DNA from 4 places in the Citricoccus muralis genome. Region 2 is predicted to be linked to each of the others. Evidence: riboswitches for the same ligand, from Rfam matches in the RefSeq annotation. Region 2 holds a riboswitch; each other region holds the start of a gene.
What was found. Region 2 has a riboswitch for S-adenosylmethionine ahead of P8192_RS02545 (acyl-CoA dehydrogenase family protein). Riboswitches for the same ligand answer to the same signal wherever they lie in the genome.
Positions count from the first base shown of each region.

Region 1: another riboswitch for S-adenosylmethionine. It lies ahead of P8192_RS03120 (monooxygenase); the one in region 2 lies ahead of P8192_RS02545 (acyl-CoA dehydrogenase family protein).
Region 3: another riboswitch for S-adenosylmethionine. It lies ahead of P8192_RS11960 (flavin reductase family protein); the one in region 2 lies ahead of P8192_RS02545 (acyl-CoA dehydrogenase family protein).
Region 4: another riboswitch for S-adenosylmethionine. It lies ahead of P8192_RS05140 (O-acetylhomoserine aminocarboxypropyltransferase/cysteine synthase family protein); the one in region 2 lies ahead of P8192_RS02545 (acyl-CoA dehydrogenase family protein).

Region 1 is NZ_CP121252.1:676,245-678,441, forward strand. It holds gene P8192_RS03110 (type I restriction endonuclease) at 1-19, shown strand, start outside; gene P8192_RS03115 (hypothetical protein) at 112-906, opposite strand; SAM riboswitch class IV at 1,044-1,159, shown strand; gene P8192_RS03120 (monooxygenase) at 1,174-2,197, shown strand, end outside.
Region 2 is NZ_CP121252.1:561,206-563,402, reverse strand. It holds gene P8192_RS02545 (acyl-CoA dehydrogenase family protein) at 1-1,116, opposite strand, end outside; SAM riboswitch class I at 1,128-1,233, opposite strand; gene P8192_RS02540 (helix-turn-helix transcriptional regulator) at 1,499-2,197, shown strand, end outside.
Region 3 is NZ_CP121252.1:2,607,096-2,609,292, reverse strand. It holds gene P8192_RS11965 (RNA-binding S4 domain-containing protein) at 30-401, opposite strand; gene P8192_RS11960 (flavin reductase family protein) at 420-986, opposite strand; SAM riboswitch class IV at 1,031-1,144, opposite strand; gene hisD (histidinol dehydrogenase) at 1,259-2,197, opposite strand, start outside.
Region 4 is NZ_CP121252.1:1,122,281-1,124,477, reverse strand. It holds gene P8192_RS05140 (O-acetylhomoserine aminocarboxypropyltransferase/cysteine synthase family protein) at 1-1,293, opposite strand, end outside; SAM riboswitch class IV at 1,362-1,477, opposite strand; gene hrpB (ATP-dependent helicase HrpB) at 1,675-2,197, shown strand, end outside.

The DNA.
Region 1 (2,197 bases), 120 kb from region 2:
AATTCTCGAGAGTCTGTAACAGCTCCGCCGGGTGTACTTTCTTCTCTAAATTAGGTCATGGCTGCGAACACCATCGAGTGTCCGCAGCCATGATCGTCTATGGAAAATGAGTCAGGACACCGGGGTGGGGGACTCGATCATCAGGGTGATCTCGCTCGGCGCGGGCCACTCGTTCAGGCTGGAGAACGCGACCTCGGCGTCGTCGTCGGCGTAAATGACGAGTTCGCCCAGCAGTCCGTCGTTGATCATCAACCGGATCTCATGCTCCACCCCATTGCGCTGGAACACCCCGGCCACGCACCAAGTCTGCTGGAACGGGACGAGCCGGGTCGATTCCTCCGGCACGTGGAACACCACGCTGTCATAGGTGGGCTCGAACGCGAGCTGCGTGGCTGAATTGATTTGTTCCTGGACGTCTTCGGACTGGATCAGCTCCTCGGGGGCCAGTAACTCCAGCACCTCGCGGACGCGCGGATGCAGCGGTTCGAAAAGGTCTTCTTCCTCGGTCTCCTCGAGCTCGCGTTCCCAAGCCGCGCGGGATTCCCAGCGGCTGAGCGCGCGGTCCAGGGCGAAGGTGCCGACCATGGTGGCGGCGGCCCCGGCGGCGATCCACCAACGTGGGTGCTCCGAGCCCTTGGACTCGATCCATTCGTGCACGGCGGTGTCCCAGTGATCGAAGCGGCCATCGGCGGCCCACCAGCCGACGGCGTCGGCTCCGGCCTTGATGCCCCAACGTAGCAGGGCCGGCGTGGAGCGCAGGGTGGGGTTGCTGGTGCTGAGTGCGAGCACCGAGGTGAGGGCCGATCCGGCCTGGTAGTAGCGGCGGGTTTCGTCGTCGAGATCTCGAGGGTCAACGAGGCTGAAAGCGGACACGGCGGCGGTGGTGGCGATCTCCGAGAAAGTCATGGTCTCAGCTTAGGGTGTGTGCCGCGACGCCGGGAACAGCTGAAGCCGCGAGGGTGACGGAATGTGTCCCAGCGTGCGCGATCTGGGCCGAAAAGGTTGTCGACGTCGCGCGGGCCCGGCTAGGTTCGGGACCAGAGAATCACGAGATCCGGTGCGAAGCCCTGGCTGACCGGACGGCAACCCTCTCGCCGTAGTGGGGTGCTCCAGGTGAGGATTCGGCCCGCGGTACGACCGTCCCGGGCAAGTACGTAGGAAAGGACCCTCCCCATGTCGACGTCGACGTTTGCCCAGTTGAAAGAAGCCACCGCCGAGCACGGGCCCACCAGCGAGCAGCTGGCCCAGCACTTCAATCCGGTATTCGCCCTGATCCGGGCCGGGGCGCAGCAACGGGAACTGGACCATGAGCTGGCTTTCGACGCGATCGAGTTATTGCGCGATTCCGGGTTCACCCGGGTGCGGCTGGGTCGGGAGTACGGCGGAATCGGGGCGAGCCTGCAGCAGCTGGCAGAGCTGCTGATCGAGCTTGCTGCGGCGGATTCCAACCTGCCGCAAGCCCTGCACGGGCACTTCATGTTCACCGAACAGCACGAGAACGAGTCCCAGGGCTCGGTGTCTCAATGGTGGCTGGCCGAGGTGGCCGCGGGCAAGATCTTCGGCAACGCGCTGGTGGAGTTGCCGCCGACGGCAGGCAAGGCGCCGGTGCTGTTTTCCGACGTCGACGCCGACACCTCGCAGTCAGCGGTGGCCACCGGCACGAGCCAGATCGGGGAGATCTCCGGGGACAAGTTCTACTCCACCGGCGCGCTGTTCGCCGACTACCTGCTGGTGTCGGCCACGCGTCCCGGGCGCGAGGACGAGGGCCCGCTGTTTGTCGTCGTGGATGCGCATGACCGCGGGGTACAACGGGTGGATGACTGGAACGGGTTCGGCCAGCGGCTCACCGCATCCGGCACCACCACGTTCCGCGGGGTTCCGGTGCAGGCCGACCGGTTGCAGGAGTTCAACGTGCCCACCGGGGTGCTGGCCTACACGGTGCTGTGGATCGTGCTGACCGCCACTCAAGCCGGGATTGGTGCGGCAGCACTGCGCGAGATCACCCGGTTCGTGCAGAAGCGGCGTCGGACCTACGATCACGCGACGGCGGAGACGCCCGCCCAGGATCCGCTGGTGCACCAGGTGATCGGGGCGGTGTCGGCGAAGGTGGCATCGGCGCGGCAGATCGTGCGCGGGGCGGCCGAGGTGGTTGAGGAGTCGTACCGGGCCACTCGCGGGCACACCGACCTGGAGGATC
Region 2 (2,197 bases):
CTGCTGGATGGCCAGTTCGGCGGTGTAGAACTCGGCGGGCACCGCTCCGCTGTGGTCGTGGCGGTCGGCGCCAGTGCGCGCAGCCTCGGCCAGGGCATCGTCGAAGGTGCCGGCGGCGTGCAGCACGGTGGCTTCCACGGCGAAGGCGGTGGCCGCGATGTTACCCGTGGCCTCCTGGATCAGCGGATCCTCGCGGTAGGGCAGCCCCAGACCGGTGTTGAAGGTGCGCTTGCGTTCGCGCACCCCGGTTGCTGTCTCCTCGCGCACGGCGCGGGCGATGCCGGCCAGCACGGCGAGCAGCACCAGCTGGAAGAACGAGGCCTCGAAGACCGCTTCCGGCGTGCCGATCCGCCGCGGCAGCACCGCCAGGGGCTCCACCTCGACCTCGTGGAAGCGGGCGGTGCCGGTGGCGGTGAGCTTCTGGCCGAAGCCGTTCCAGTCGTCCTCGAGCTCCACCCCGGCCGCCGTGGTGGGCACGACAGCGAAGGAGCGTTCACCGGTGACGTCACCACCGGGTCCGGTCAGGCTGGCCGAGACGCGGGTGTGGGTGGCGAACAGGGAGCCGGTGGCGTAGAACTTCTCGCCGTCGAGCACCCACGTCGCATCCTGGTCGGCGCCGCCCGAGCGCTGGGTGAGCACCGTATTCAGGGTGCCCAGGGCATTGCCGCCCTTCTCGGTGGACGCGTTGCCCACGGTGGCGCCGGCGCGCAGCTGGGCATACCAGTGGCGGGAACGATCGTCGTCGAGGAAGCGCAGCGACTCCACAAATCCGGCGTGGGAGCGGTATTGATGGGCCACGTTGGAATCGGCGGCCGCCAGGTCGATGAGCAGCCGGATGTAGGTGCGCACACTGGCACCGACTCCCCCGTGCTCGCGGGGTACCCGCAACAAGGCGAATCCGACTCGGTTGAGCGCGGCGATCTCGGCGAAGGGCAACTCGCGATGCAGGTCGCGGTCTCGCGCCCCGGCGGCGATGCGTTCGAAAAGTGGGGCGAAGTGGGCTGAGAGGCTGGGGTAGTCCGATCCGGATGGAAGCTGCGGCGGTTCCAGTTCTTCCAATCGCGGCGTCGCGGAGACGGAGGCGGTGGGGGCGGAAGTGGCAGAAATGACAGACACGAGGATGCTCCTTTCCATCGGTTCTGGCGGTAGCACCGTCCCGGTCTCGGATTCCCCGAGGTCGGGTGGTTGCTGCGACGTCGTGGAGCCAGATCTCTCAGTCGCTCTGGATGGGTTTCGTGACACATTTAACCACGACTGCCCGGCCGCGAAGCAACCCGGACCGCGCGCCTCGGGGCCGAAAGCACCCTTGTGTGACCCCGCATGACCCGCATCTGGTGCCGTATTGATACTCGGCGCGTCCGGATCGAGACGAATTCCGTCCTTCTGCGCTCTGCGGGCAGTACCTAGACTGGAGAGAGCATCTGTGATTTACATCACATGGTGGGCAGGGTCTCGCTCACCGCACCGGCGAGACTTCCTGATCCAGAAGGGGCACGTGATGACCGACGACACCATGCCTGCCGACGACGCGGCAACGACGCCCCACCCGACCGCGCCCGCATTCGCTTCTTTCACCACCGAACGGATCCCGCACCGCGAGCGCATCGAGTTCTGGGAGGCGCACAACACGAATGCCCTGATCGGCCTCGATATTCGCACCCTGGACGACAGTCCCCTGCGCGCCGAGGAACGGAATCTACACCTTCCCACCTTGCGGTTCGCCCACGTCCGCGGCTCGCCGCAAGTCGTCGAGCGCTCCCAATCGACAATCACCGCACACCCTACCGAGGACGTCGCGCTCTTCCTCTGCCTCGACGGCGAATCGTTCTTCCATAGCGACCAGGGCACGCATGTCCTGCACCGGGGTCAGGCCCTACTCTGCGATGCCGACTCCCCGTTTCTGCGCGGATTCAGCGTCGGAGTTCACGAACTCGTCCTCACCCTGCCCAAGAGCACCTTCACCCAGATCTCCCGAGGCGCAGATTTGCGCCAGCCGCGCACCGTGAACTTCTCCGCAAGCGCGGCACAGGGTAGCCCCGAATGTCAGAGCGCCCTAGAGATGGCCCGACTCATCCTGGGAGCCTTCAAGCGCCCCGACCTGGACTCTCAAACGGCCGAGGACCTCACCGTCGAGCTCATGGAACGCACCCTGCACGGCGCCGGCCCGGATTATCGCTCGACTCACGAGCGAGCACTG
Region 3 (2,197 bases), 1.1 Mb from region 2:
TCGGTTACCAGCTGGCCTTCAGTAGGCGTTCACTGGTGTGCGTCGCGTCCGCGGAGCTCGTCGAGCTGACGGCGCTCCTTCTTGGTGGGACGCCCGGCGCCGCGGTCCCGACGGGGTACAGCGAGCAGGTGCCGCGGGATCGGCTCGGGCGAGTGATCCCGATAATGCTGCACGGCCACCGGGGCTCCCACCCGCTTGGCGATCAGACCGGTGACCTCGAGAATCCGCTCTCGGCCGGGCTGACGCAACCGCACCGTATCGCCGATGTTGACCGGTTGGGCGGGCTTGGCTGGAGCGTCGTTGACCTTCACGTGACCGCCTTTGACTGCCGCCGTGGCGGCGGAGCGGGTCTTATACATACGCACCGCCCACAGCCAAGCGTCGAGACGGGTGCGGGTCATACGATCCAGGGTACCCGCTTACTCATTGCCTTCGGCTGTGCGGAGGTTTCGGAACGCGGAGCGGTGGAATACCAGCGGCTCGGCGGCGTCGGTTCCGGCGGAGACCCCGTGCACCTGGAGCAACACCATGTGGTGGTCGCCAGCGGGTAGCTCGGCGTACACGGAGGTTTCCAACCACAGGGCGGCGTCATCGAAGAACACGGCACCCTGTTCGGAGACCTGCAGGTTCTGGCCCTCGAAGCGGTCACCGTTCTTGGAGGCCAGCTGGGTGCACACCCCGGTCTGGGATTCGCCCAGAATCGAGACGCCGATGCGCTCGGCGTGACGCAGTCGCGGCCAGGTGCGGGAGGTGTTCTGCACGGCGAAGGCCACCAGCGGCGGATCCAGGGACACGCCCACAGTGAAGGACGAGGCGGCCAGGCCCTCCTTGACTCCGCCCGCGTAGCCGGCGAGTGCGGCCACCCCGGAGGGGAACTGGGAGAACGCCTGGCGCAGGCTCAGGGCGGAGACGTCATCAGAGAGTCCGACGCGGGTCTCGGGGAAGTCGGTGGTGTCGTTCTTCTGGGCAAAGGTCACAGCAGACATATCAGCCTTTCTGGAAGGCGCTTCCGCAACCGTGGGCGGCGGAGACGCGGTACTTGCCGGCCGGTGGACCCGGTGGCCGAATCATCACCTGGAGCACCCCACTACGCGAAGAGGGTTGCCGTCCCGTTAGCCAGGGCTACGCACTGGAACTCGTGATTCTGATGTTCAGAATAGGTGCGATGAGGCGACAGGGTCAACGTCGTCTGCGCCACTATGTCCCTAGATGACGGGGCAACGTCATCTGGCGACGTTCGTGGACGCTTGCGCAGACATCAGTCGAAGCGGATGTCGATGGCGTCGCCGTGGGCGTGCAGCCCCTCGGAGTGAGCCAGCGCAACAATTCCGCGCTGCAACTCCTTCAGGCCGGTCTCCTGATACCGGATGCGTTGCTGCAACCGCAGGAAACTGACCGTGTTCAGGCCCGAGGAGAATCGTGCTGAGCCGGAGGTGGGCAGCACGTGGTTGGACCCGGAGGAATAGTCCCCCAAAGGCACCGGGGAGTACGGGCCGACGAATACGGCGCCGGCGTTGCTGATGTTCGCCAGCACCGCCTCGTTGTCGTGGGTGTGGATTTCCAGGTGCTCGGAAGCATAGGCATTGGCGACGGCGATGCCGGTATCCAGATCGTCCACGATGAGCACCCGGGACTGCGGGCCGGTGAGTGCCTGCCGGATCTGCTGCTCGAGGGTGGCGCCGGGCACCTGGGCCTCGATTTCAGCGACCACCTGATCGGCCAGTTCGGCGGAATTCGTGATGAGGACCGAAGCGGCCATCGGGTCGTGCTCGGACTGGCTGATCAGGTCCGCGGCCACCCAAGCGGGGTTCGCGGAATCATCGGCCAGTACCGCAATCTCGGAGGGACCGGCCTCGGCGTCGATGCCCACCGTGCCCAACACGGCCCGTTTTGCGGCGGCCACATACACATTGCCGGGCCCGGTAATGATGTCTACGCCCGGGCAGCCTTCCACACCGTAGGCGAGCATGGCGATGGCCTGGGCGCCGCCGGCGGCATACACTTCGTCGACTCCCAACAGGGCACAGGCAGCGAGCACCACCGGGTGCGGGTCACCGTGGTGATCGCGCTGCGGCGGGGAGGTCACCGCCAGCGAAGACACCCCGGCAGCCTGGGCGGGCACCACATTCATCACCACTGAGGACGGGTATACGGCTCGGCCGCCGGGCACGTAGAGGCCCACGCGTCCCACCGGCAA
Region 4 (2,197 bases), 560 kb from region 2:
GGCCTCGAGATCGGCCAGAATATCGTCAACATGCTCCAGCCCCACCGAGAGTCGCACCAGCCCCGGGCCCACCCCGGCGGCGCGCCGCTCATCCTCGGTGAGCTGAGAATGGGTGGTGGACGCCGGGTGAATCACCAGCGAACGGGTGTCGCCGACGTTCGCCACGTGCTGGTGGAGCTGCAGCGCCTCCACGAAAGCCTGCCCGGCTGCCACTCCGCCGTCGATCTCGAATGCCACCACGGAACCGGCACCCCGCAACAGTTGCGATGCCCGCTCGTGCCACCGGCTCGACGGCAGACCGGCGTAGGCGACCGAATGCACCTGGGGGTGAGCCTCAAGATATTCGGCAACCCGTTGGGCGTTGGCGACATGACGTTCCATACGCAGGCTGAGCGTCTCCAATCCGAGGTTGAGAATAAACGCGTTGAACGGGCTGGCCGACGTGCCCAGGTCACGCAGCAGCTGCGTGCGGATCTTCAGGATGTACGCGACGTTGGCACCCAGTGCGCCGTCGGCCCCGAAATCACGACCGAACACGATGCCGTTGTAGGACTCATCCGGTTCATTGAAACCGGGGAACCGTTCCGGATCGGCGGTCCAGTCGAAGTTGCCGGAGTCCACAATCACGCCGCCCAGGGCGGCTGCGTGCCCGCCCAGGAACTTGGTGGCCGAATGCACGACGACGTCGGCCCCGTGGTCAAAGGGTCGCACCAGGTACGGGGTGGTCAGGGTGGAGTCGACGATGAGCGGCACCCCGGCGTCGTGCGCCACCTGAGCCACCCCGGCAATGTCGAGCACATCGGCGCGCGGATTGCCCAATACCTCACCGAACAGCGCCTTCGTCGTCGGCTGAACGGCCGAACGCCACTCGTTCAAATCGTCCGGATCCTGCACGAACGTGGTGGTGATACCCAGTCGGGTCAGGGTGTGTTTGAACAGGTTCTGGGTGCCGCCGTACAGCGAAGCCGAAACCACAATATGGTCCCCGGCCCCGGCCACGTTGAGGATCGCCAGGGTAGTGGCCGACTGCCCCGAGGAGAGCAATACCGCGCCCACCCCACCCTCGAGCGCGGCGATCTTGTTCTCGACGGAGTCGGTGGTCGGGTTGGTCAGGCGCGTGTAGATGGGGCCGAGCTCCTGCAGGGCGAAACGTCCCGCGGCAGATTCGGTGGACGGGAAGCTGAACGACGTCGTCTGGTAGATCGGCAGCTGGGTGGCTCCCGTGGTGGGATCGTTGGTGATCCCGGCGTGGATCTGCTGGGTCTCGAACGACCAGTCTGCTGAAGCGGACATGATGGCGGCTCCTGTTCTGTCAGGGCCATCACCATCGCCGCTCCGAGGCCGAAGAGGCGGCCGGCGATGGCCCGCGCTTGCGGTCGAGGGGTTCCTCGATCGCCTGGTCCTCACCCGGGGCACCCCACCGCGGTTGGAGGGTTGCCGATCAGCTAGCCGGGGCTTGTCGCTGACACTCGTGACCTGGATGTCATTGTGCCAGAATGCACCGCCGGTTTCATCTCGCCGGCGGTCACGGGCGAGACGCGGCGTCATCTGCAGGGGCGGGTTCGGGGTTGATACCGTATTTCCGACAAACCCGACAAACCCGGCAAACCCGACGACGCGCGGGGCACCGGGGTCGGTGACAGTGCTGAAGGAAAGAGGGGCGGGGAACCGATCATGACGAACACACCCGCCGCGCACCAACCCGCCGATTCCTGGGAGATCCCATGGGAACGGATCGTTCAGGGGCTGCCCGCGGCCCGCCTGGTGCCGCAACTGACTGGGCTGGCCGGATGTGAGTTGGCCGAGCAGGCTGAGCTCACCGCGCCAGGAACAGACTCCGGTGCCGGAACGGCGGGCATCCGAGTCGTGATTTCCGCGCCGCCCGGTAGCGGCAAGACCACGGTGGTGCCACCGGCGCTGGCTGCAGTGTCGGCGGGCCGCGTCGTCGTCACGCAACCGCGCCGGATGGCCGCCCGAGCTGCCGCGCGTCGTCTCGTCTCACTCAGCGGTGCGCAGTTGGGCCGCGAGGTCGGCTACACGGTGCGCGGGGACCGACACGTTTCGGCTGCCACGCGGGTGGAGTTCGTGACGACCGGGGTGCTGCTGCGTCGGCTGATCGCGGACCCGGAAGCCAGCGGAATCGGCGCCATCGTGCTCGACGAGGTCCACGAGCGTCACCTTGACACCGATCTGACCT